3 regions of the Rossellomorea sp. DA94 genome follow, and region 3 is predicted to be linked to each of the others. Evidence: predicted binding sites of a transcription regulator. Region 3 holds the regulator's gene; each other region holds the start of a gene.
What was found. Region 3 encodes Rex, which represses fermentation and respiration genes when NADH is low (regulators of the CRP and FNR family bind a similar motif). Its sites were predicted from a motif close to TTGTGAAATATTTCACAA; they were not measured.
Positions count from the first base shown of each region.

Region 1: P8596_RS09190 (cytochrome ubiquinol oxidase subunit I) is a predicted target of Rex. The motif match lies at 5,467-5,484, and genes of this name have one in related genera.
Region 2: P8596_RS07285 (L-lactate dehydrogenase) is a predicted target of Rex. The motif match lies at 4,032-4,049, and genes of this name have one in related genera.

Region 1 is NZ_CP122397.1:1,753,071-1,761,189, forward strand. It holds gene P8596_RS09165 (mechanosensitive ion channel family protein) at 1-126, opposite strand, end outside; gene P8596_RS09170 (peroxiredoxin) at 481-1,023, shown strand; gene P8596_RS09175 (TlpA family protein disulfide reductase) at 1,114-1,569, shown strand; gene P8596_RS09180 (ABC transporter ATP-binding protein) at 1,775-3,529, shown strand; gene P8596_RS09185 (ABC transporter ATP-binding protein) at 3,540-5,363, shown strand; gene P8596_RS09190 (cytochrome ubiquinol oxidase subunit I) at 5,603-6,940, shown strand; gene P8596_RS09195 (cytochrome d ubiquinol oxidase subunit II) at 7,001-8,014, shown strand; gene P8596_RS09200 (potassium channel family protein) at 8,118-8,119, shown strand, end outside.
Region 2 is NZ_CP122397.1:1,368,518-1,376,636, forward strand. It holds gene P8596_RS07260 (hypothetical protein) at 1-101, shown strand, start outside; gene proC (pyrroline-5-carboxylate reductase) at 230-1,036, shown strand; partial or broken gene P8596_RS07270 (NAD(P)H-dependent oxidoreductase) at 1,158-1,697, shown strand; gene P8596_RS07275 (SIMPL domain-containing protein) at 1,775-2,428, opposite strand; gene P8596_RS07280 (hypothetical protein) at 2,437-2,904, opposite strand; gene P8596_RS07285 (L-lactate dehydrogenase) at 2,993-3,943, opposite strand; gene P8596_RS07290 (GNAT family N-acetyltransferase) at 4,274-4,810, shown strand; gene P8596_RS07295 (histidine phosphatase family protein) at 4,954-5,499, shown strand; gene P8596_RS07300 (NCS2 family permease) at 5,559-6,860, opposite strand; gene P8596_RS07305 (M20/M25/M40 family metallo-hydrolase) at 7,102-8,119, shown strand, end outside.
Region 3 is NZ_CP122397.1:283,061-291,179, forward strand. It holds gene tsaE (tRNA (adenosine(37)-N6)-threonylcarbamoyltransferase complex ATPase subunit type 1 TsaE) at 1-376, shown strand, start outside; gene tsaB (tRNA (adenosine(37)-N6)-threonylcarbamoyltransferase complex dimerization subunit type 1 TsaB) at 373-1,071, shown strand; gene rimI (ribosomal protein S18-alanine N-acetyltransferase) at 1,093-1,530, shown strand; gene tsaD (tRNA (adenosine(37)-N6)-threonylcarbamoyltransferase complex transferase subunit TsaD) at 1,527-2,543, shown strand; gene P8596_RS01635 (ABC-F family ATP-binding cassette domain-containing protein) at 2,894-4,834, opposite strand; gene P8596_RS01640 (redox-sensing transcriptional repressor Rex) at 5,025-5,702, shown strand; gene P8596_RS01645 (twin-arginine translocase TatA/TatE family subunit) at 5,757-5,927, shown strand; gene tatC (twin-arginine translocase subunit TatC) at 5,943-6,710, shown strand; gene P8596_RS01655 (YdiK family protein) at 6,726-6,935, opposite strand; gene P8596_RS01660 (CPBP family intramembrane glutamic endopeptidase) at 6,932-7,675, opposite strand; gene groES (co-chaperone GroES) at 7,971-8,119, shown strand, end outside.

The DNA.
Region 1 (8,119 bases), 1.5 Mb from region 3:
AATGATAAAAGCGATCCAAATCGCTAAAATTTGCAGTGCCCCTATTCCGATCGTCACTAATAGACCGCCCCAATTAAAATTGGATAGTCGATCACTTAAAGCGTTTAAACCAATTATGTAATCCAAACCAAAACATCCTTTCCTATTAAATAATGACCATACTAGTATACACAATACCCCATAGGTTATGTCAAAGGAGATCCCCCTAAAAAGCATACTGGTTTATTCCCAGGTGGATAATTAATAAACTTAATCCTGGCAGATCTTTCATGCAAGTAGAGACTAAATGACATCTGTTTTGGGCAAAACAACTAAGGGATGATGGAAACAAATTATAATTATTATAATATTGAATTAATTATAATTGACTAAAAAAATCCAATCCTATATAATGATATTTGTGAGTTGAAATGGACAGGCTTATAAAGCCATCCTTTCACAGACATTATTTCATCAAACACTCATTGGAGGGATTTATTCATGGCAGAACGCATGGTTGGTAAACAGGCTCCACGTTTCGAAATGGACGCTGTAATGCCAAACAAAGAATTCGGTAAAGTTTCTTTAGAGGAAAATATGAAAAACGATAAGTGGACAGTATTGTTCTTCTATCCAATGGACTTCACTTTTGTATGTCCGACGGAAATCACAGCAATGTCAGACCGATACGATGAGTTTGAAGACTTAGATGCAGAAATCATTGGTGTCTCTACAGACACTATCCATACACATTTAGCATGGATCAACACCGATCGCAATGCAAATGGAATCGGTGAACTGAAATATCCACTTGCGGCAGACACAAACCATTTTGTATCCCGTGAGTATGGTGTTCTGATTGAAGAAGAAGGTGTGGCTCTTCGTGGCCTTTACATCATCAACCCTGAAGGAGAACTTCAGTACCAGGCTGTATTCCACAACAATATCGGCCGTGACGTGGAAGAAACATTACGTGTACTTCAAGCGCTTCAAACCGGCGGACTTTGCCCGGCGAACTGGAAACCAGGTCAAAAAACTTTATAATTTTCAAATGAATAAAGGCCTAACCGTTTGTTAGGTCTTTTTTTTACTCACAATTGACCATCTAAACAGAAATTAAAGGAGGCAATCGGAATGAAACTGCGTGAACCTATGCCGGAACTCTCCGGCGCTACTGAATGGTTGAATGGAGAAGTGACAAAGAATGATCTCATTGGAGATAAACCGACCCTGATCCACTTCTGGTCGATTTCTTGCCACCTCTGTAAAGAAGCCATGCCCCAAGTCAATGAATTCCGTGACCGCTATAGTGATAAACTGAACGTAATGGCTGTTCATATGCCGCGTTCAGAGGAGGATTTAAATCTGGACGAAATCAAAAAGGTGGCTGCGGAGCACGATATCACTCAACCGATTTTTGTGGACAGTGAGCATAAATTGACAGATGCATTTGAAAATCAATATGTCCCTGCTTATTATGTATTTGATAAAGACGGGAATCTCCGTCACTTCCAGGCAGGAGGAAGCGGCATGAAGATGCTTGAAAAGCGTGTGAACCGTGTCCTGGATGAAATGAATAAAAGCGAGTAGGGATCAAACGTAATATGGAGAAGAGATCGGTCAAAAGACCGATCTTTTTTTGTGGTTTCATTTTTACAATATAGATGAATAGTAAGATTTGAAGGAGAATTCACAAAAAGGAAAAAATTCTAAAAAAAGGGTAGATAATTATTTCGAAAGCCGATATATTTAGTAGTACGTTGTTTTTTAATGGAACACGGAGGGGAGAGAAAATATGGATACATTTAAAAAATTAAAAGCCTTTTACTGGCCTTATAAAAGGCATTTTATCATTTCAATGATTTTCTTGATTTTTGTTACAGGGATTACAGTGGTATATCCTATGATCTTACAAATTACAATTGATGATGTTATCCTCCAAGGGGAATATAAATGGATTCCGTACCTTGCATTCGGATTTATCGGCATCATGGTCGTGAAAGGGATCGCCACATTCATCCAACAGTACAACGGGGACCTATTCGGAATCACATCGGTCTACCGTCTGAGGAACGAATTGTATGAAAAGCTTCAATTCCTCCCATTCAGTTATTATGATAACGCCAAGACAGGGGATTTGATGTCACGCTTGACGGCGGATGTAGAAGCTTTCCGCTTTTTCTTATCATTTGGTTTCTCGGAATTGCTCCGCTTCTTCCTGCTGGTGACGATCAGTTTTGGGGTGATGTTCTACTATTCACCATCATTGACTTTTGTCACCCTGGTTTCCCTGCCTTTTCTGGCGATTGCCGTATACAAATTCGATAAGGCGGTCCATCCTGCATTCCGCGGTATCCGAAAGTCCTTCGGAAAGCTGAATACGAATGTCCAAGAAAATATCTCAGGGATCAATACGGTGAAATCACTGTCCCGTGAAAGTTTTCAAATCAATAAATTCAACCAGTCCAATGGTGATTATAAAGATAAGTATCTTTTCACCTCGGACATTTGGGCAAAATACTTCCCGCTCATGGAATTCTTAGGGAATGTGAGTGTCGTGACACTCCTTGCATACGGTGGATATCTCGTCATGAATGGAAATTTACAACCAGGTGAGCTTGTCGCCTTCTACAGTCTGGTCTGGTATATCATCTGGCCGATCATGAACCTTGGATTCACCATCAACCTTTTTTCCCAATCCAAGGCGTCGGGAGAGCGATTATTGGAGATTTTGGAAGTGGATGAGAAGATAAAGGATCATAGTGGTGTCATCCATGTGGATCGATTGAAAGGCGAAGTGGAATTCAAGGACGTATCATTGAATTACACGGTGCATGACGAAGCAGCCCTGGAGGATATTTCCTTCAAGGCAGAACCAGGCAAGGTCATTGGTCTGATCGGGGGGACCGGATCAGGGAAAACGAGTATCACCCAGCTGATCACACGTTTCTATGAACCGGATAAAGGCGAGATCCTCATTGACGGAAGGGAAGTAAAAGATTACTCCCTAAAATCACTCCGTCAAAATATCGGGTTCGTCCTACAGGAGTCATTCTTATTCTCCTCTACCATCAAAGCCAATATCTCTTATGGTCGACCGGAAGCATCCATGGAAGAAATCATCGAAGCAGCAAAACGTGCCGAAGCACATGATTTCATCTCCGATTTGCCTGATGGGTATGATACAAGACTGGGAGAAAGGGGATTGGGTCTTTCAGGCGGTCAGAAACAACGGATTGCCATAGCACGTGCGATCTGCACGGACCCGTCGATCCTCATTCTCGATGATGCTACAAGCGCCGTCGACATGGAAACGGAATTCAGAATCCAAAAAGCGCTGAAAGAAGTCATGTCCGATCGTACGACCTTCATCATCGCACACCGGATTTCATCCCTTAAGCATGCCGATGAAATCATCGTCCTGGAGCATGGGAAAGTGGTTGAACGAGGGGTTCACGATTTCTTACTGAAAAATAATGGACCCTATCAGCGAATTTATGACATTCAATACCAAGACCAGAAAAAAATATTACAAACTCAGGAAGGGTAGGTGAAAGAGATTGAGCGAAAAAAAGAAAGTGAATAAAACCATTCTGAGCAGGTTCCATTACTCAACTGATCAAGTGATCGATAAGCCATTCAACTGGGAACAGCTCTATCGGCTACTGACATATTTAAAACCATATTCAAAAAAACTCTTGCCCTTGTCTATCATTACCGTTTTGATCACAACGGCTGTCCGCCTGATCATCCCGATCCTGATCGGGGTATACACACTCGATAAAGCAATCAGGCAAAAAGATGAAAATCTTCTCTTTACCCTTGTGGGAGTCATAGCGGGACTGTATGTTTTGAATTATATAGCCAACGTCCTCAGGATCAAATGGATGAATCAATTGGGTCAGGGGGTCATATATGACCTGAGAAAACATTTATTCAGTCATGTTCAATGGCTTTCCCATCGTTTCTTTGATCAGCGTTCAGCAGGCTCGATCCTTGTCCGGATCATGAATGACATCAACTCCCTGCAGGAGCTCTTCACGAACGGTGTCATCAATCTATTGATGGATATCATTCTGCTCATCGGAATCATCGTGATACTCTTTACGTTAAGTCCGGAACTGACGCTTGCCGTCATGGTCATTTTGCCTATCATGTTCTTCATCTCTACAAGCCTGCGCAAAAAAATACGCAAATCCTGGCAGGTGGTAAGGCTCAAGCAATCAAAACTTAACTCCCATTTGAATGAAAGCATCCAGGGGATCAGGGTGACACAATCCTTCACCCAGGAAAAGGAAAATATGGCCTTCTTTGATGGGGTAAACACAGAGACCTTCGATAGCTGGAGAACGGCCACAAAGAAAAATGCCATGTTCCGACCACTGGTGGAATTAACGAATGCCATCGGAACTGCCGTCCTGATTTGGTTTGGGGCTCACCTCATTCAAAATGGATCCCTGGAGCTTGGTGAATTCGTCTCATTTGCATTCTATCTGGGCATGTTCTGGGAACCAATTTCAAGACTAGGGCAGGTGTATAATCAGCTGTTGATCGGGATGGCTTCATCCGAGCGAATCTTTGAATTCCTCGATGAACAACCGATCGTAAACGAAAAGAAAAATGCCTTGAATCTGACCGATATCAAGGGAAGAATCCAATTCGAACATGTTGAATTCTCTTATGATGATAAACGTAAAGCACTTAGGGACATCAATCTGGAAATGAAAGCCGGGCAAACCGTTGCACTCGTCGGACATACAGGTTCTGGTAAGACGACGATTGCGAATCTCATCAGCCGATTTTACGACCCGACAAATGGCGTGGTAAAGATTGATGGAGTGGATTTACGGGATGCATCTGTTTCAAGCTTACGCAGTCAAATCAGCATCGTCCTGCAGGATACATTCATCTTCTCTGGAACGATCATGGATAATATCCGGTTCGGACGCCCGGGTGCATCCGATGAAGAGGTCTTGAAGGCAGCCGAAGCCATCGGGGCAAACGAGTTCATCGAAAAGTTATCCAACGGTTACGAAACGGAAGTCGAGGAACGGGGGAATGTGTTATCTGTAGGTGAAAGACAACTATTGTCCTTCGCACGTGCCCTTTTGGCAAATCCTCGCATCATCATCCTGGATGAAGCGACAGCATCGATCGATACAGAAACAGAAGTTAAGATCCAAAATGCATTGAAGAAATTACTGAACGGTCGTACCGCGATCATCATCGCCCACCGCCTTTCCACAATCCGTGAGTCCGACAATATTTTTGTCCTTGAAAATGGCAGAATCAAAGAGTCTGGAAATCACGACGAATTGATGGAACAGGAAGGAGACTATTTTGAACTGGTGAAGTCACAGTTCAGGATGTTGGACGCGATGTAATGTGAAGTATTGAGGACCCCGCACTGGTGTGTGGGGTTTTTTTGTGGAATGGTGGTGAAACGGCTTCGTACACATGTCGGAGAAACTAAAAAACAAAAAATCTTTGTGAAAAACGTCACAAAATATTCATTGTTCAATACTTCACAAACTCACCTGCAGGTTTTATAATGAACAATAAGTGATAAACAGTAGGAAAGAGCTGTTTACGATAAAAAGTAATTCGGTAGGGGGAGTAAAGAATGGTTTTGGACAGTGTGATTTTAAGCAGGATGCTCACGTCGACAACCCTTGCATTCCATATTATTTTTGCAACGATTGGGGTAGGGGTTCCGGTTATGATATCCATAGCGGAGTTCATGGGGATCAAACGAAATGATCCTCATTACCTTTTGCTGGCACGAAGATGGGCAAGGGGATTTACGATTACGGTGGCTGTCGGGGTGGTGACCGGAACGGCGATAGGGCTTCAGCTGTCCTTGTTATGGCCATCATTTATGCAGGTCGCTGGACAGGTGATTGCCCTGCCTTTATTCATGGAGACATTTGCATTTTTCTTTGAGGCCATCTTCTTGGGGATTTATCTTTATACGTGGGATCGATTCAGGAATAAATGGATTCACTGGCTTCTGACGATACCGGTGATGATCGGTTCTTCGGCTTCAGCACTATTCATTACGACGGTGAACGCGTTTATGAATACACCACAGGGATTCGAATTGGAAAATGGAAAGGCGATCAATATCGATCCGATTGCAGCGATGCTGAATCCCGCAACACCAACCAAAGTGTTTCACGTACTGACGACGGCATACTTAACATCTGCCCTCATACTGGCAGCTATCACAGCATTTGCGATCCTCCGTAAAAAGGGAGGGGACTACCATAAGAAAGCCCTTCGTTTAACGATGGTATCTGCGTTGATTTTCGCTTTTGGCTCTGCTCTCGCAGGGGATTTGTCGGCCAAGTTCCTGGCTGAATATCAGCCTGAGAAACTTGCGGCTGCAGAGTGGCATTTTGAGTCGGAAGAGAATGCTGATTTAATCGTTTTCGGGACGCTTGATGAAAACAATGAAGTCCATAATGAGATACGATTACCAGGTTTCCTGAGCTTCCTGGCGGGAAGTTCGTTTGATACAGAGGTCATCGGCTTAAATGAATTTCCGGAAGACGAACGGCCGCCTTTATGGGTCCATTATCTGTTTGATTTGATGGTGTCCATCGGGTTTTACAGTATCTTCATTGCCGGGGCATTCATCTTATTCTGGAAGTGGAAAAAAAGGAATGAATGGAATAAAGGATTGCTATGGGGGATTGTTGCGAGTGGACCGCTTGCGATGCTTGCCATCGAATTTGGCTGGATTTACGCTGAGGTCGGACGGCAGCCATGGATTTTGCGTGGTTATATGAAGGTGGCGGAAGCGGCAACAAAGGCAGATGGGGTTGGCTTGACGTTCGCGCTATTTGTGGGTCTCTATATACTCCTCGGCATCCTGTGTGTCTTTGTATTGATTAAAATGTTTAAAAATAAGCCGGCAGAAGCTGAATTGGAACAACGCTTTCCTAAAAAAGCGAGTTAGCATGATGAGGCTCCTTATAAAGAAGGGGCCGATTGATTTTGTTAAGGGGGAGGAATGAATATGAGTTTGGAAATCGTGGGGATCACCGTCCTGTGGATTTTCCTATATGGTTATCTGATAGTGGCTTCGATTGATTTTGGAGCCGGCTTCTTCGCCTTTTACGGTAGGATGAAAGGGAAAGAGCATACGTTAAATGTGTTGATCAGTCGATATCTTTCTCCTGTATGGGAAGTAACGAACGTCTTTTTTGTCTTCTTTTTTGTCGGTTTGGTCGGTTTTTTTCCTGACGCGGCCTATTACTACGGGACGGCATTATTGCTTCCGGGGAGTATCGCGATTATATTGCTTGCCATCAGGGGAAGCTTTTATGCTTTCGGAAACTATGGTTCCAAAGACAATATCGTTTACCTGTTTTTATACGGGGCAACAGGGTTACTGATCCCGGCTTCCCTGTCTACGGCATTGACCATTTCTGAAGGAGGCTTTTTGGAAGAGCAGGGTGATAAGGTCGTATTCCTGGCCCGTGAATTGTTTACCAGTCCTTATTCATGGAGCGTGGTCGTCCTGTCCATCGTATCGGTCTTATTCATCAGTGCTACATTCCTGACCTATTATGCCAATCGTGCGGGGGATTTGGATTCAAGAGAAGAACTGAGAAAGTTTTCACTATTCTGGAGCCCGCCGACGATTTTAGCGAGTTTACTGGTTTTCGTATCTTTAAGAGAACACAATCCCGAGCATTTTAATAGCGCCATCGAGATCTGGTGGATGTTCGGATTATCCCTTGTCTGCTTTCTTGGCGCTTCATTTTTTATCTATAGGAGAAGGAGTTTTGGCCTGGCATTCACCCTGGTCATGCTGCAATTCTTCTTTGCATTCTTTGGCTACGGGGCGTCACATTTACCATATATCCTGAAACCTTTTATCACGATTGAAACGAGTGTCACGAATCCAACGATGGGGATGGCACTGGTCGTGGTCTTTATCGCAGGACTGTTATTGCTGATTCCCTCTCTTTATCTCTTGATGAGACTTTTCTTATTTGATGCGGATTACGTTAAGGGGAACAAGTGACGAGTTGGAACTTGAATGAAATACAAAAAAAGGGAAGGGAGAAATGTCATTTTCTCCTTTTTTTTATGCTAAAATATAGATTATAGAGACTGCGGGGGGATACAT
Region 2 (8,119 bases), 1.1 Mb from region 3:
ATCAGCCGGTGTATGTGAAAACATGCAGTCATTGTCATAAAAAGATTCCAAAGGATTATTCTAAATCCCTGTGCCCCCATTGCGGGAAGCTGGTGGAATGATGGAAAGGCTCAGGGTGGAGTGGTCTCCCGGGGCCTTTTTTTAAAGTGAAGAGGTGAAACATGTTAATAGAAGGGAAAGTTTGGTATGATGCTAAAGACTGTTTACATAAAATCGAGAGGTGAAAGAAATGGATAAAACCATTGGATTTATAGGATGTGGAAATATGGCGCAGGCCATCATGGGAGGGATACTGAAGTCCGGGCTGGTGGACAGACAATCTGTTCGTGCAAGTGCCAGGACTCAGGAAACCCTGGATATGGTCAGAGAGAAATTTGGAGTGAAGGCGACGGATGACAATCTGGATGTAGCAGCCTTTTCTGATATTGTGTTCCTTGCTGTGAAACCGGATCAATACAAGGACCTGATCGAATCCATCAAACATTCCTTGAAAAAAGACAGCATCATCATTACGATTGCGGCTGGAATCACGATTGAATGGATGGAAGAGCAGATTTCCCCTTCTGCCAAAATCGTACGGACGATGCCGAATACTCCGAGTCTTGTCGGGGAAGGAATGACCGCATACTGTGTGAATGAAGAAATAACAGAAAGCGATTTGGAACATGTCCAGGCAATCCTTGAAAGCTTCGGAAAGGCGGAAAAGATCGAGGAAAGCTTGATGGATGCAATACCGGCAGTGAGCGGCTCCTCTCCTGCCTACGTGTTTATGTTTATCGAAGCACTCGCCGATGGAGCCGTCCTCCAGGGAATTCCGAGGAATCTTGCCTATCAGCTGGCATCACAGGCAGTGCTTGGGGCAGCTAAAATGGTCCTTGAAACCGGCACTCATCCAGGAGAGCTGAAAGATGCGGTCTGTTCACCCGGAGGCGCAACGATTGAAGCAGTGGCTGCTTTAGAGAAACACCAGTTCAAGGGGGCTGTATTATCGGCCATGGAAGCCTGCGGGCGCAAATCGAAATCCCTTGGTGAATAGCTGATTGAGTTACCTGCAAATTTAATAGGGTAAATAAAAAATAAAAATTTTTAAGATATTATTTGTATGTACAAATGAATATGTGTTATTATTTGTACATACAAATAAGGAGTGAGAGAATTTGAAAACATTAGTATTGGTTGGCCATCCAGCCATTGAAGAATCCAGAATGAACAAAGCGTGAGCAGACCGGCTGGAGAAGGAAGAGAACATCACGGTCCATCATTTATATAAAGAATACCCTGACATGAAAATCGATGTAGAAAGAGAACAACACCTGTTGCTGGCCCACGATCGCATCGTGTTTCAATTTCCATTCTATTGGTACAGCACTCCCGCCATTTTAAAAGAATGGCAGGATCAAGTGCTTCAATACGGTTGGGCATACGGTTCGGAAGGGACGAAGCTCTTTGGAAAGGAATTCCTGGTTGTCACTTCAACAGGCGGACCTGCCGGGGCTTACCAATCAGGAGGCTATAATCATTATTCCATGAGTGAATTGCTGAAACCATTACAGGCGATGGCTAACCTCACAGGGATGACCTTCCTGCCTGCATATGCCGAGCAGGGCGTCAGGATGTTGAGTGATGAGGAAGTCTCCATTTCTGCAGAAAAAGTGGCTGCCTATGTGAGGGATGGGGATTTGAAGAGAGGTCGGTAAGCGGTATTTTGTAAGAGTGATGGAAAGTGGATGCCAGAAAAAAACTGCCTCAGTAGTTCTCTACTTTGGCAGTTTATTTAATGGGTCCTGAATTCTACTGTGATGATGGCTGTGACGGCAATTTGACCAGGCTCCACGGCCGTACTTTCGTCGGCTGCCTTTAAATAGGCGGTGTTCATAAAGGGAACGGCTGAAGGCCGGGATTGTTCCGTAATGGATTTGGGCTGCGGATTAAGCTGTTGATTTGATTGGCCGGATAATGTGAGTGCCTTTTGGTATGCCTCTTGATAGGCTAAGGCGAGAGCCTGCTGGTAGGATTCGATGGGGTTAGACTGAATGAACTGAATGTTTTCCACTCGATTGGCCCCACTCTTTAAAGCATCATCAATGATCTTTCCGACTTTTTCGATCGACTTAACAGTGACCCTGAATACTTGTCGAACTTCATAACCGGTGAACGTTTGTTTTCCATCTTCAAATTGATACTGTGGAAGAACTTGATAGGTGGACGTCTGAATATCCTGTCGGCGAACTCCGTTATTTAAAAGGGACTGAACGACCCGATTGGAAAGTTGCTTGTTCTCGTTTTGGGCAACTTCAAGCTCTTTATCATTCGTCACAATGCCTATCGATACGAGGGCTTGATCCGGATCGACATACAAAGTATGTTCCCCGCTCACGGTTATGATGCCATTCGATTGATTGGTTCGATAGTATGGGATTGAGTGCATGGCGCCACCTACACGCACGTAAAGGATTCTATTTTATCCAAATCGATGCCGAAGTACACCCATGTGAATCCGATCCATCTCCATCCGGCAATGGAACGGCGCCCGACAAACACCGGGTAGAACCAGAAAGCATCTCTTCTTAACCATATATACGTGTAACGGAATAAGCATCTTCTGATGGCACCCGGATCGACTGCGAAGGTGCTCGGTCCACCCTGCGTTCCTTGAAGTGCCGTTTTTTGCGGTTGGAAGTTCGGTGGTGGACCGGGTGGTGGTTGGTTTTGTCCCCCCTGCCCGCCTGTAGGGGGTGGTGAGCTTGGTGCTCCTTGTCCTCCACCGGGAAAACCGGGAATGCCTGGGAAACCACCGCTGCCTGAACCACCGCCGCCTGGAAATCCAGGAATACCAGGGAAGCCACCACCGGAACCCTGTCCTCCCCCGGGAAAACCAGGGAATAATTGTCTGTGATCGTACATAGAAGAACCTCCTCATAAAGAATTCTCTTTATCTTATGAGGAGGGGGAGTGGGCGTGCGTGTCTAATCTGCTGTGATAAGGTAGCCCATTAAGATTCCAGCGCTTTTTTCATGACGTTTTTCAACGTTTGGGCAGAATGGGAGAACTGGGTCTTTTCTTTTTCATTCAAGGGAAGTTCGACAACTTTTCGGATTCCATCCCGGTTGATGATGGCCGGTACACCGATATACATGTCCTGTTCCTGATATTCTCCTTCAAGGAGGGCGGAAACGGTCAGGATGCTGTTTTCATTATTGAAGATGGCTTTGGTGATCCGGGCAAGTCCCATGGCGATTCCGTAGTACGTGGCCCCTTTTCGTTCGATGATGTGATAGGCGGCGTCCCTTACATTGACAAAAATGTCATCGAGGTCTTTCTGGACGTTCTCCCTGTCCATATCAATCAGTTCATTCAACTGACTTGCACCAACTGTCGTATGGCTCCAGACCGGGAACTCTGTGTCACCATGTTCCCCCATGATATAGGCGTGGATATTTCGTGTATCGATATCGAAATGCTGGCCGACCAGGTAGCGGAGCCTGGCTGTATCGAGGATCGTCCCTGAGCCGATGACTCTCTCTTTCGGCAGGCCGGAGAATTTCCAGGTGGCATAGGTTAAGATGTCGACAGGGTTGGTGGCGACAAGGAAGATTCCGTTGAAACCACTTTCCATGACGGAGTCTACGATGTTTTTGAAGATCTTCACATTTTTTTCTACAAGATCCAATCTGGTTTCACCGGGGGCCTGATTGGCTCCGGCCGTGATGACGACCAAATCAGCGTCTTTACAATCACGATAATCCCCGGCTGAAATCTTCATGGGGGAAGCAAAAGCAAGACCGTGATTTAAATCACGTGCATCTCCGTCGGCTTTCTCCTTATTCAAGTCGATCATCACAAGCTCATGGGCGATTCCTTGATTGAGAAGAGCGAAGGCATAACTGGAACCGACAAATCCTGTACCGATTAAAGCTACTTTGTTTGTGCATTTGACTGTCATACGTCATCACCTATTCTTTCATAATTTGTCCTAGCGATTGGTAACATCCGTTCCCGATGGTTAGAGGGGAAGATTGAATCCGTTGATATTGTGAAGTATTTCACAAACAAATCATAACACGTTTCTCACTGATATTCTATTAATAAATACATCCTATCATACATTTATTGTGAAATGATTCACAAATTTGTCAAAGTTACTGGAGGGGGACGGACTTGATTCCTGGGACCTGGTTCTAGGAATCAAGGTCCGTCCCTCTAAAAGAAGGGTTTTTTAGTGGTTGTGATGAATGTATAGAGGAAGAGGTTTGTTTATGGAGGTGCTGTATGTATGAATGTCGTGAGTGGGGAGTTGAATGTCCGTCCGTTAGTGGCTGGGGATAAGTACACGCTTTCAAGGTGGTTGACGGATCCCGTCGTCCTGGAATTTTATGAAGGCAGGGATCGCCCTTTCACACCCGAGATGGTGGAGGAGAAATTCTTCTCGGATAGGGGTGTCATGAGTTGTCTAGTTGAGTATGAAGGAATTGAAATCGGTTATCTTCAATATTACCAGCTCGATCATGAGACGATGATACGCTACGGCTATACGAATCTGGATGAAGTGATTTATGGTACGGATCAATTCATCGGAGAGGCGGATTATTGGAATAAGGGAGTCGGGACAAAGCTCATTCGTGCTGTGGTGGAATACTTGCTTCAGAAGGAGGGAGTCCACCGCCTCGTGATGGATCCGATGACATGGAACACGAGAGCGATTCGCTGTTATGAGAAATGTGGATATAGTAAAGCACGGATACTCCGGGAGCATGAGCTTCATGAAGGGGTATACCATGATTCATGGTTGATGGAGTTCATACCCGAGTAAATGGAAGATACACCTGTGGCTTTTTGAAAAGTAAAAAAGTAAGGACATGATTTCTACGCAGTACATATCGAATAGTCAGGGGCTGTTCAAACGGGCGGCCCTATTTATTGTTGTCTAAGAGAAAGGAGTGAATGGATGTGACCGTGACTAAATTATATCTTGTCAGGCATGCCCACTCGATTTATACGCCGGAAGAGTTAACGAGGCCCCTGTCTGAAAAGGGAAGAAGGGACGCTCTTAAGGTGACGGAACGACTGATAAAAGAAGGGATTGACGTGATTTGTTCCAGTCCCTACAAAAGAGCCGTTGAAACGGTAGAAGGAATAGCCCGGCATATCGATCAGGAAATTACATTGGTGTCTGAGATGAGAGAGCGCACACTATCCTCGGTGCCTGTCGAAAACTTTCAGGAAGCCATTTCATCGGTTTGGGCTGATCCTTCCCTTGCACTGGAAGGCGGAGAGTCGAATCTTACCGCTCAAAAGAGGGGTGTCGAGGGGATATTTAAAATATTGGAAGAATATACTGGTAAAAACGTGGTGATTGGAACCCACGGAAATATTATGGTCCTGATCATGAATTATTTTGACGCGGGATATGATGTGGAATTCTGGAGAGAACTTGAGATGCCGGATGTATATTGTTTAGCATTCCATGATAGAAATCTCGAGAGTGTAAAAAGAATATAATCGCAGCTCATTTAAAAAAGACCGTTCACTGTGAACGGTCTTTCGAGTATCTATCTGAATCAATGAGGCAGGAACGCCAGCTGATAGAAGAACAGGACAGCAAAGATATAAACAAGTGGATGTACTTGTTTCCATTGTCCTTTCACTACTTTCAGTAAAGGATAAGAAATGAATCCCAGTGCGATCCCCGTTGCGATGCTGGATGTTAAAGGCATGCTCAGGATGATGAGGAATGCTGGAAAGGCTTCATCCAGCTGATCCCATTTAATTTGGGAAATGCTTCCCATCATCAGGCTGCCCACGATGATCAGGGCAGGAGCCGTAATGGCAGAGATCCCAGATACGGAACTGACCAATGGCCCGAAAAAGGCGGAAGCGATAAACAGGATCGATACGGTCAAGGTTGTCAATCCCGTTCTTCCCCCGGCAGAAACGCCAGCCGAAGACTCGATATATGCGGATGTCGGGCTCGTCCCGAACATCGCACCGATCGTTGTCGCGATGGAATCGGCTAGAAGTGCCTGCCTGGCCCTCGGAAGGGTGTTTCCTTTCATAAGTCCAGCCTGCTGTGCCACTCCGATCATCGTTCCCGTCGTGTCAAAGATGGTGACAAGTAAAAATGAGAAGACGACCGCGTATAATCCATACTGGAAGACGTCGGCAAAAGCCGTTACCGGGTTTGCTACCATCAGTCCTTCAGGAAGATGGGGAATGGCGACGAATCCTTCTTTAAAGGAAAGGTCTCCCGTAAAGTACGCAATCAATCCAGTCACGATCATCCCGATGAACAGGGCTCCATGGACGTTCAGGACCATGAGGATCAGTGTGACGGCCAATCCGGTCAATGCAAGAAGTGCTGAATGGGAATGAAGATCCCCAAGCTGTACTAAATTTGTCGGATGTGCCTGGATCAATCCAGTCAGACGCAATCCGATAAAAGCAATGAATAAACCGATTCCCGCTGTAATTCCGTGCTTCAGATTCTGAGGAATGGCTTCGATCAATTTTTTTCGCAAGGGTGTTAAAGAGAGCAGGATGAAGACGATCCCTGCTACGAAAACGGCAGAAAAAGCAACGATATATGAAATATCATCATGTGCACCGACAACTGAGTAAGTAAAATAAGCATTCAATCCCATACCTGGTGCAATGGCGATCGGATAATTTGCAAACAATGCCATCCATAACGTTCCGGCTACGGCCGATATGATGGTTGCTAAGAATACCTGATCAAACGGGACACCCGCATCGGATAAGATGATGGGATTCACAACCACTATGTATACCATCGTCAGGAATGTTGTAATACCGGCAAGTATTTCCGTTTTGGGATCCGTACCGTTTTCCTTTAATTTAAACATCGTAAAACCTCCAATAAAAACGAACATTAAAAACACACAACTTCTATAATATTCGGTAATAGAACGAATTTCAATAGAAAAGACCGAATTATTTTTAAGAAAATATCTTGAAACCCCTTCCAAACCCCATTCTTTTTCGATAAGATGTTATCAATTATAGAGGAATCAGTTTCTATAATGCCCATGCATTGAACGATTTACCACGCATAGGCTCATATTTCTTTAAGAAAGGGGCGGTACTATGTATACTCAACTGAAAAACAAGTCAACTTCTGAACAGATCGAACTCATCACACGATCCTTAATCGCTCTGAAAAGTTATAACGGTACAACCGGCGAAAGTGAGAAAGCCCTATTTATATATAAATTGATCTCATCGTTTCCTTATTTCAAGCATCATCCCGAAAGAGTCTGGCTACAGGAAGTCCCTAATGATCCGATTGGAAGGAAGAACGTCTTTGCCTTTGTAAAAGGGGCGTCTTCTAAAACCGTCGTATTTCATGCCCATTACGATACGGTGGGAACAGATGATTATGGGGCCCTCCAGGATATGGCCCATGACCCGGATTTTCTGCAGAAGTTTTTCATGGATTATGAAGGGGAGGAGAAGGTAAAAGAAGATGCCCTTTCAGGAAACTGGCTGTTCGGGAGGGGCTCCTTGGATATGCAGAGCGGGATCGCCGTCCATTTAGCGAATCTTTTATATCATACAGGGGAAAAACAGCCGGATGGGAATTTACTCTTCCTGTTCAATGGGGATGAAGAAAGTGAGCATGCCGGGATGATTGCGGCTTTAAGTGATCTCCACCGCTTGAAAAACGAAGGCTTTGACTATTTAGCAGCAATCAACACAGACTTCATTTCCCCTATTTATGACGGGGATTGTAAACGGTATATTTATACGGGAGCAGCGGGGAAGCTGCTGCCAAGTTTCTATATATATGGAAGAGAAGCACATGTAGGGGATGTTTTGACATCGATTGATCCAACCGTGATCGCTTCGAAGATCAATCTCGAAATCAATCAGAATCTTGATTATCTCGAGGATATCCCCGGGGAGTTCACCCTGCCGCCTTCATGTTTGCATTTTAAAGAGGATAAGCATACGTATAATGTTCAGACACCACTCAGTGCGTCTCTGTATTTCAATTATTTTGTATATGAAAGAACGGCTCGTGAAGTGCTGTACGACATGAAAAAGGTCGCTTTGAAGGTAGTAAGTGAAATGGAAGAGCGAAGCAAAAGGCAGTTTGAACAGT
Region 3 (8,119 bases):
TGGTGCTGTGTTGACGCTGGAAGGTGATCTTGGGGCAGGGAAGACAACGTTTACGAAAGGACTTGCCAAGGGTCTTGGTGTCACTAAAACCGTGAACAGTCCCACTTTTACCATTATTAAAGAATATAAGGGGCGCCTGCCTCTTTATCATATGGATGTATACAGGCTGGACGATTCCTTTGAAGATTTGGGATTTGATGAATATTTTGAAGGAGAAGGTGTGACCGTCATAGAGTGGGCTCACTTAATAAAGGATCAGCTTCCAAAAGAATTATTAAGCTTGTCGATTTACCGGGAAGGCGACTCCAAGAGAAGGATTGTGTTGAAGCCGCATGGAAATCGTTATAGTGAATTGTGTAAGGAGATTGTGTCATGACGATATTATCAATAGATACCTCCAATTATCCGTTTGGGGTTGCCTTGATTGAAGAGGATAAAGTAATTGGGGAGTACATCACGTATATGAAAAAGAACCACTCTGTGAGAGCCATGCCGGCTGTCGAACGGTTGTTAAAAGACTGTGGGGTAGAGGCAAAGGAATTAACGAAGATTGTTGTGGCGAATGGACCCGGTTCCTATACGGGTGTAAGAATCGGGGTCACATTGGCCAAGACCCTGGCATGGTCATTGAATATCCCTCTTGTCCCTGTATCGAGCCTGGCTACTTTGGCTTCATCCGGACGATATTTTCAAGGGTTTATCGTTCCGTTGTTTGATGCCAGAAGAGGACAGGTATACACAGGACTCTATGAGTTTCAGGGAGATCGATTAGTTTGCGTGGAAGAAGATCGCAACATGATGCTTGACGAATGGGCGACAAAGTTAAAAGAATTAGATAAAGAGTTGTTATTTGTCGGGAATGATGTCTCCATCCATAAGGGCATGATTAAGGAAGTACTTGGAGATCAAGCAAGAATCGCACCATTTGTCAGTCATAATCCCCGCCCTTCTGAACTGGCTTATATTGGACTGGGTTTAAAAGAAATGACGGCACATGAAGTGCTTCCCAACTATATACGGATGGCGGAAGCAGAAGTGAAGTGGCTGGAGGCCCAAAATAAATCTGAATAGATGATAAAGGATCGTTACAATATGGATATACGATTTATGACAGTCGATGATTTAAACGAGGTAATGGAAATTGAAAATCAATCTTTTAGCATTCCCTGGAGCCGGGACGCTTTCTTGAATGAAATTGAGCATAACCACCTGTCCACCTACCTCGTTGCAGAAGATGGAGAGAAGCTTGCGGGTTACTGCGGCGTGTGGCTGGTCGTGGATGAGGCCCATATCACAAATGTAGCCGTGCTCCCTGATTACCGGGGACGTGGTTTGGGGGAAGGTCTTATGCGCAAGATCATGGATATAGCGGTTGAATTTGGCGCTCGCGTAATGACACTCGAAGTCAGGGTTTCAAACATGCCTGCGCAGCACTTATATCGTAAGCTCGGTTTCAAAGACGGTGGGATTCGTAAGAGGTACTACTCGGACAATCAAGAGGATGCTTTAGTAATGTGGGTGAATTTATGAAAAAAGATATAGTAGTATTGGGAATTGAAACAAGCTGTGATGAGACAGCTGTGGCGATTATACGTAATGGAACAGAGATTGTGACGAATATTGTTTCGTCTCAAATTGAAAGTCATAAGCGATTCGGTGGAGTGGTACCTGAGATTGCATCGCGTCATCATGTGGAGCAGGTTACGTATGTACTGGAGGAAGCGCTAGATCAAGCCGGGATGACGATGGAGGATATAGATTGTGTCGCTGTGACGGAAGGACCTGGTTTGGTAGGCGCACTATTAATCGGTGTCAACGCGGCCAAGGCTCTCGCTTTTGCCCACGATAAACCGTTGGTGGGGGTCCATCACATTGCAGGGCATATCTATGCCAATCGCTTAGTGAAAGAGATGAGGTTTCCTCTTCTTTCCCTGGTTGTTTCCGGAGGACATACGGAGCTTGTACTCATGAAAGATCACGGGTCCTTTGAGGTCATCGGAGAAACACGCGATGATGCTGCCGGAGAAGCGTACGACAAGGTAGCGCGGACATTGGGCCTTCCATATCCAGGTGGTCCTCATATTGACAGGCTGGCACATGTTGGGGAAGCAAGTCTTGAGCTGCCACGGGCATGGCTGGAAGAAGGATCTTATGATTTCAGCTTCAGTGGTTTGAAGTCATCGGTTATCAACACGCTTCACAATGCCAAACAAAAGGGCATGACCATTCATCCACAGGATTTGGCCGCGAGCTTTCAAGCAAGTGTCATTGATGTGTTAGTAACGAAAACGGTTAAGGCTGTGAAGGAGTATGAAGTGGAGCAAGTATTACTTGCTGGCGGAGTTGCGGCCAATAAAGGCTTGCGTGCTGCCCTTCAAGAAGCATTTGAGGGAATGGAAGCGGAATTGGTCATTCCTCCCCTATCTCTTTGTACAGATAATGCTGCTATGATTGCAGCCGCAGGAACAGTGTTATTCCAACAAGGAAAAAGGGGAAGCATGGATATGAATGCTCATCCAGGACTTGATATCGAGAATTTCTAAAAGGGAAAGCTTGAACGAAACATCGTTCAAGCTTTTTTTTATTGTTTGTTGATATCCTGTGAGTAATGCACAGAATTAGTCAGGGGGGAAGGATTTTAAAGGAACGAACATACGTTTTATCAACAGGTTGTGGACAAATTGTTAGTAACTACTTATTTAGTGTGTATACATTGTGAAAAACATGAGTAATCCAGAACCTAAATAATGGTAAATGCTGTGGATAACTCAGGCTGTTTTTGTGGATATTGTGGAAAACTCTTTTGAGTAACGTTTTATAAGTGTTGTAACTGTGGATAATAATGTGGAATAAGAAAGGATTGGGGAGTGATCGTTATCCCCAATCCTGTGGACTACTGTTCTTCTTGAAGGAGTTCTTCCAGTTCTGTCCATTCTTCCAATAAAGAATCAAGCTCTTCTTTCGCTTTTGTTAGTGATTCATTAATCTCCTGTACTTTCTCGTGATCTTGAAAGATGTCAGGATCGCAGAGGAGATCTTCTTTTTCCTGTATGTTTATTTCAAGTACTTCCATGAGGCCTTCGATTTCTTCGACTCTGCGCTTTCGTTGACGTTCGAGCTTTTTCGCTTCTTTATCAATCTTGTGAGATCGTTTTTGAGTGGGCTCTTGTAATTGTTCACCCTGTTCCGTGCGTTCAAGTGCCGCCAATTCTTCCTGCTGCTGTAATTTTTCTACATAGTAATCGTAATCGCCAAGATACTCCGTCGAGCCTTTTTTGGATAATTCAACGACCTTTGTGGCAATTCGGTTGATGAAATACCGGTCGTGTGACACAAAGAGGATGGTTCCGGGATAATCAATCAGGGCATTTTCCAACACTTCTTTGCTATCCAGATCAAGATGGTTAGTCGGCTCATCCAGAATCAGGACGTTTCCTTTTTCCATCATCAGCTTGGAGAGGGCTAACCGTGCTTTTTCTCCACCGCTTAGGGTAGAAACGGGCTTTAGGACATCTTCCCCTGAAAAGAGGAAGTTACCGAGGACCGTCCGGATTTCTTTCTCCATCTTCATCGGATATTCGTCCCACAGTTCATTTAATACGGTCTTGTTCGATGATAGTTCGGCTTGCTCCTGGTCATAGTAACTGATGGAAACATTGGATCCGAATTTAAATGTGCCGTCCAGTGGCTGAAGTTTATTCACCAATGTTTTTAAAAGCGTCGATTTCCCGATTCCGTTCGGTCCAACCAGGGCGATACTGTCCCCTTTTTTGACAGAGAAATCGATATGGGAGGAAATCGTCTCGTTTTTCCCGTAGCCAATGGTAAGGTCCTGGACGTGCAGGACGTCATTCCCGCTTGACCGGTCAATTTGAAACGTGAAGCTGGCAGACTTCTCATCGCCGAGTGGTCGATCCATCCGATCCATGCGCTCCAGCTTCTTTCGCCGGCTCTGTGCCATTTTCGTGGTAGACGCCCTTGCGATATTCCGTTGGATGAAGTCTTCGAGCTTTGCGACTTCCTGCTGTTGACGCTCGAACATTTTGAGATCTTTCTCAAAGTCTTCTGCTTTTTGTTCAAGATATCTGCTGTAGTTCCCTGGGTATTTCTTACTTCTGTTCCGGGAAATTTCATACACTTGATTGACGACACTGTCTAAAAAGTAGCGATCATGGGAAACGATCAGGACTGCTCCTTCATAGCTTTGAAGATACGTTTCAAGCCATGATAAAGTTTCAATATCCAAGTGGTTGGTCGGCTCATCCAGGATAAGGATGTCAGGCTTGGTCAGAAGAAGCTTACCAAGGGCAAGACGGGTTTTCTGACCACCACTCAGTGTGGATATCTTGGTTTCGTAATCAAAATCGGCAAAGTTCAATCCGTGAAGGACGGAACGGATATCCGCTTCATACTGATAGCCGCCGGAGTCCTTGAAGAGAACCTGGAGTTGATCGTATTCCTTCAATACCCGTTGATAGACCTCCTCTTGTTCATATACCGAGGGATCGGCCATTTGCTGCTCCAATAATCGCAATTTTTTTTCCTGCTGTTTCAATTCCTCAAAGACAGTCAGCATCTCAGACCAGATGGAAAGATCCGATTCGAGACCCGTATTTTGGGCAAGATACCCCATGGAGACGCCTTTTGGCTTTGTGATCTCCCCGGAATCGTAGGAAAGGTGTCCTGCTATTATTTTTAGAAGAGTCGACTTCCCCGCACCATTACGGCCGACAAGGGCAACACGATCTCTAGTCTGTATTTCAAGTTTAATATTTGATAGGATATTATCTGCACCGAAGTTTTTTGTTAATTGATTCACTTGTAAAAGAATCATGACGTTTCACCTCTATTTCATAGTGCTAGTGTACCGTATTTGAGAGGGGAACGGCAATAAAACACCTATTAATCTTCGTACACTTAGGATAAAATATAGTGTATGATGGGTAGGAGAGTTTATTAAATCTGTATGCTTTCTATTTTGGAAGCGGTATCAGAGGTTTTGAATAGATGTGGGGGAATACAATATGAACCAGGATACAACGAAAATTCCACAGGCAACGGCCAAGCGCCTTCCGCTATATTATCGATTTATCAAGAATCTGTACTCATCAGGTAAGCAGAGGGTTTCATCGAAGGAATTAAGTGAAGCGGTGAAAGTTGATTCTGCTACGATCCGCAGGGACTTTTCTTATTTTGGTGCATTGGGTAAAAAGGGATACGGCTATAATGTCAATTATCTGTTATCCTTCTTCCGTAAGACACTGGATCAGGATGCCCTTACGAAGGTTGTGCTGATCGGGGTGGGGAATCTCGGTACGGCGTTTCTTCATTATAATTTCATCAAGAATAATAATACGAAGATCGAAATGGCTTTTGAGGTGGATGAAAAGAAGGTCGGGACTCAAATCAGCGACGTACCCGTTTTTCATTTAGATGATTTAGAAGAGAAGCTTGTGGGGCATGATATTGAAGTAGCGATTCTGACGGTGCCGGCATCTTCTGCTCAGAATATCACAGACCGATTGGTTTCTTCGAATATAAAGGGGATACTGAATTTCACCCCTGCGAGATTGACGGTGCCCGACCATATCCGCGTCCATCATATCGACTTGGCGGTGGAGCTTCAGTCACTCGTATACTTCTTGAAGCATTACTCGGAGGATGACACGGAAATGTCACAAGATGGAATCATAACAGAATAGAAAATTCTTCATATTTGCGTTATGATAGAATGGTAAAAGAGGAGGTGTCTCATTATGCCAGGTCCAGGTAGCCTCGTATTAATAGCAGTCGTTGCTTTACTTATTTTTGGTCCTAAGAAACTTCCGGAATTAGGAAAAGCGGCAGGAAATACATTGCGTGAATTTAAAAATGCAACAAAAGGCTTAGCAGATGATGAAGACGAAAAAAATAATAGTGCTAAGTAGAGTAGGATGAACGCCATGAGTCAAAGAGACATGACAGTTTATGAACATATAGGAGAATTGCAAAAACGACTCATGTTTGTAGTCGTTTTCTTCTTGTTAGCAGTTGTTGTAAGCTTCTTTCTTGCAGAACCGCTGATCAGGTACTTACAGCATGCCGATGAAGCGAAAGAATTAACCATGAACGCCTTTCGTATCACAGATCCTCTCAAGATCTATATGGAAATGATCATGTTCATTGCTTTGATCATGACATCCCCTATCATTCTCTTTCAAGTCTGGTCTTTTGTGAGCCCTGGTTTATATGAAAGAGAGAGAAAAGTGACGCTGAGTTACATTCCAGTTTCCCTTCTCCTTTTCTTAGGTGGATTGTCATTTTCTTATTTTATTTTGTTTCCATATATCGTGAAATTCATGATGGGTTTATCAACGAACCTAAATATAGAACAAGTGATAGGGATAAACGAATACTTTCATTTCTTATTCCAGATCACGATTCCTTTCGGTTTTCTTTTTCAGTTACCCGTAGCCATGCTTTTTCTTACACGGTTAGGAATCATCACGCCGATGATGATGGGGAAGATGAGGAAAGCTGCCTACTTTATCTTATTGGTCATCGCGGCCCTTATCACGCCTCCCGACATTGTGTCCCATCTAATGGTGACGGTACCGCTCTTCATACTATATGAAGTCAGCATCTGGATCTCCAAGATCGGATACAAAAAAGTATTGGAGGCGGAGCAGAAGCTTGAAATGGAACAGTTTGAAGACAAAAATAAGGATTGATCATTTGATCAATCCTTATTTTTTGTGCTTTATTTGTTTTTTGATTTTGAAATGCAGCATGACCATCCGTAACCCGGAACCGAAGTCCAGGGTTGCAAGAAAGATCAGCATATACGTGAAAAATCCCCAACCTTCATCATTCTGTACGTTTTGTACAGCAAAGTATGTGAAGAGCACACCGAGAAGGAGATAGATCACTCCCGAGAATAATGGTGATCTCCTCATAGAAATAATCCTCCAATAAATCCTTGTATTTTTTCAGCTTCATTCATCATTTTTTCGATATCGTCCTTATAGATAGATTGCATTAGAACGACCGTTGTATTCATGGCCACGTGAGCAAATATTGGCACAAGGATCCGCTTCGTTTTTACATAAAGAAAGGCAAAGGTGAATCCCATTGCTGAATACAGGATCACATGCTCAGGCTCGAAATGGGCAAGAGCGAAAATGACCGAGCTGATTAGAGCGGCAAAGAAGAAATGCATCTTCTCGTAAAGCACGCCGAAAATGATCTTCCTGAATACGATCTCTTCCAGAATGGGTCCGATGATGGCCGCGACCAGCATGGATAACGGCACTTTTTCAATGATGCCGATGATCATCTGAGTATTTTCAGACCCCATCTGAATTCCTAATGCATATTCGACTTGTATCGCAACCGATTGAGCGATGAATGCCATGAAGATTCCGAGTACCGCCCAAACAATCGAACGGCCGGCGCCCATGGGAGCACTCCGTTCGAGACGGGTGCTTGTTTCGCTTTTCCTGAGAATGCCTCCCACAATGAGAAGGGTCAGCGTAAAGCTGATGACAAGCCAATATCCAGGGACAAGGCTTCGTACCGTCTCATCGGGTTTACCGAGGACGTCGACACCGATTTTATATAAAAGGGGTACCCCGACAATGCTTGAAAGCTGCATGACGATATAGGCTATTAAAATAAATCCGAAATGTTTTTTCAACGTTTGATCTCCTTTTGTACCTGTAAGATAACGATCAGCTTGAACTTACTCCTGTACAATTCTACTAAGAAAAGCGGAACTGTTCAAATCTAAGGGTTTCTTTCAGCCTGGAATATATGGGGAAAGGAGGGCATAGGATAGGAGGGTGTGAAAAAAAGAGAAAAATGACGAAAAAAATTTTAGGCAGGACTCTTGCAAAATGAAAACGAATTAATTAATATAATAGTTGTGTTAGCACTCACAGTGAGCGAGTGCTAATAAAAAACATTTACATAATTCAAGGAGGTTGTTTCACTTGTTAAAACCACTAGGTGATCGCGTCGTTATCGAGCTAGTTGAGTCAGAAGAAAAAACAGCAAGCGGTATTGTGCTACCGGATTCCGCAAAGGAAAAGCCACAAGAAGGTAAAGTGATGGCTGTAGGTACTGGTCGCATTCTTGACAA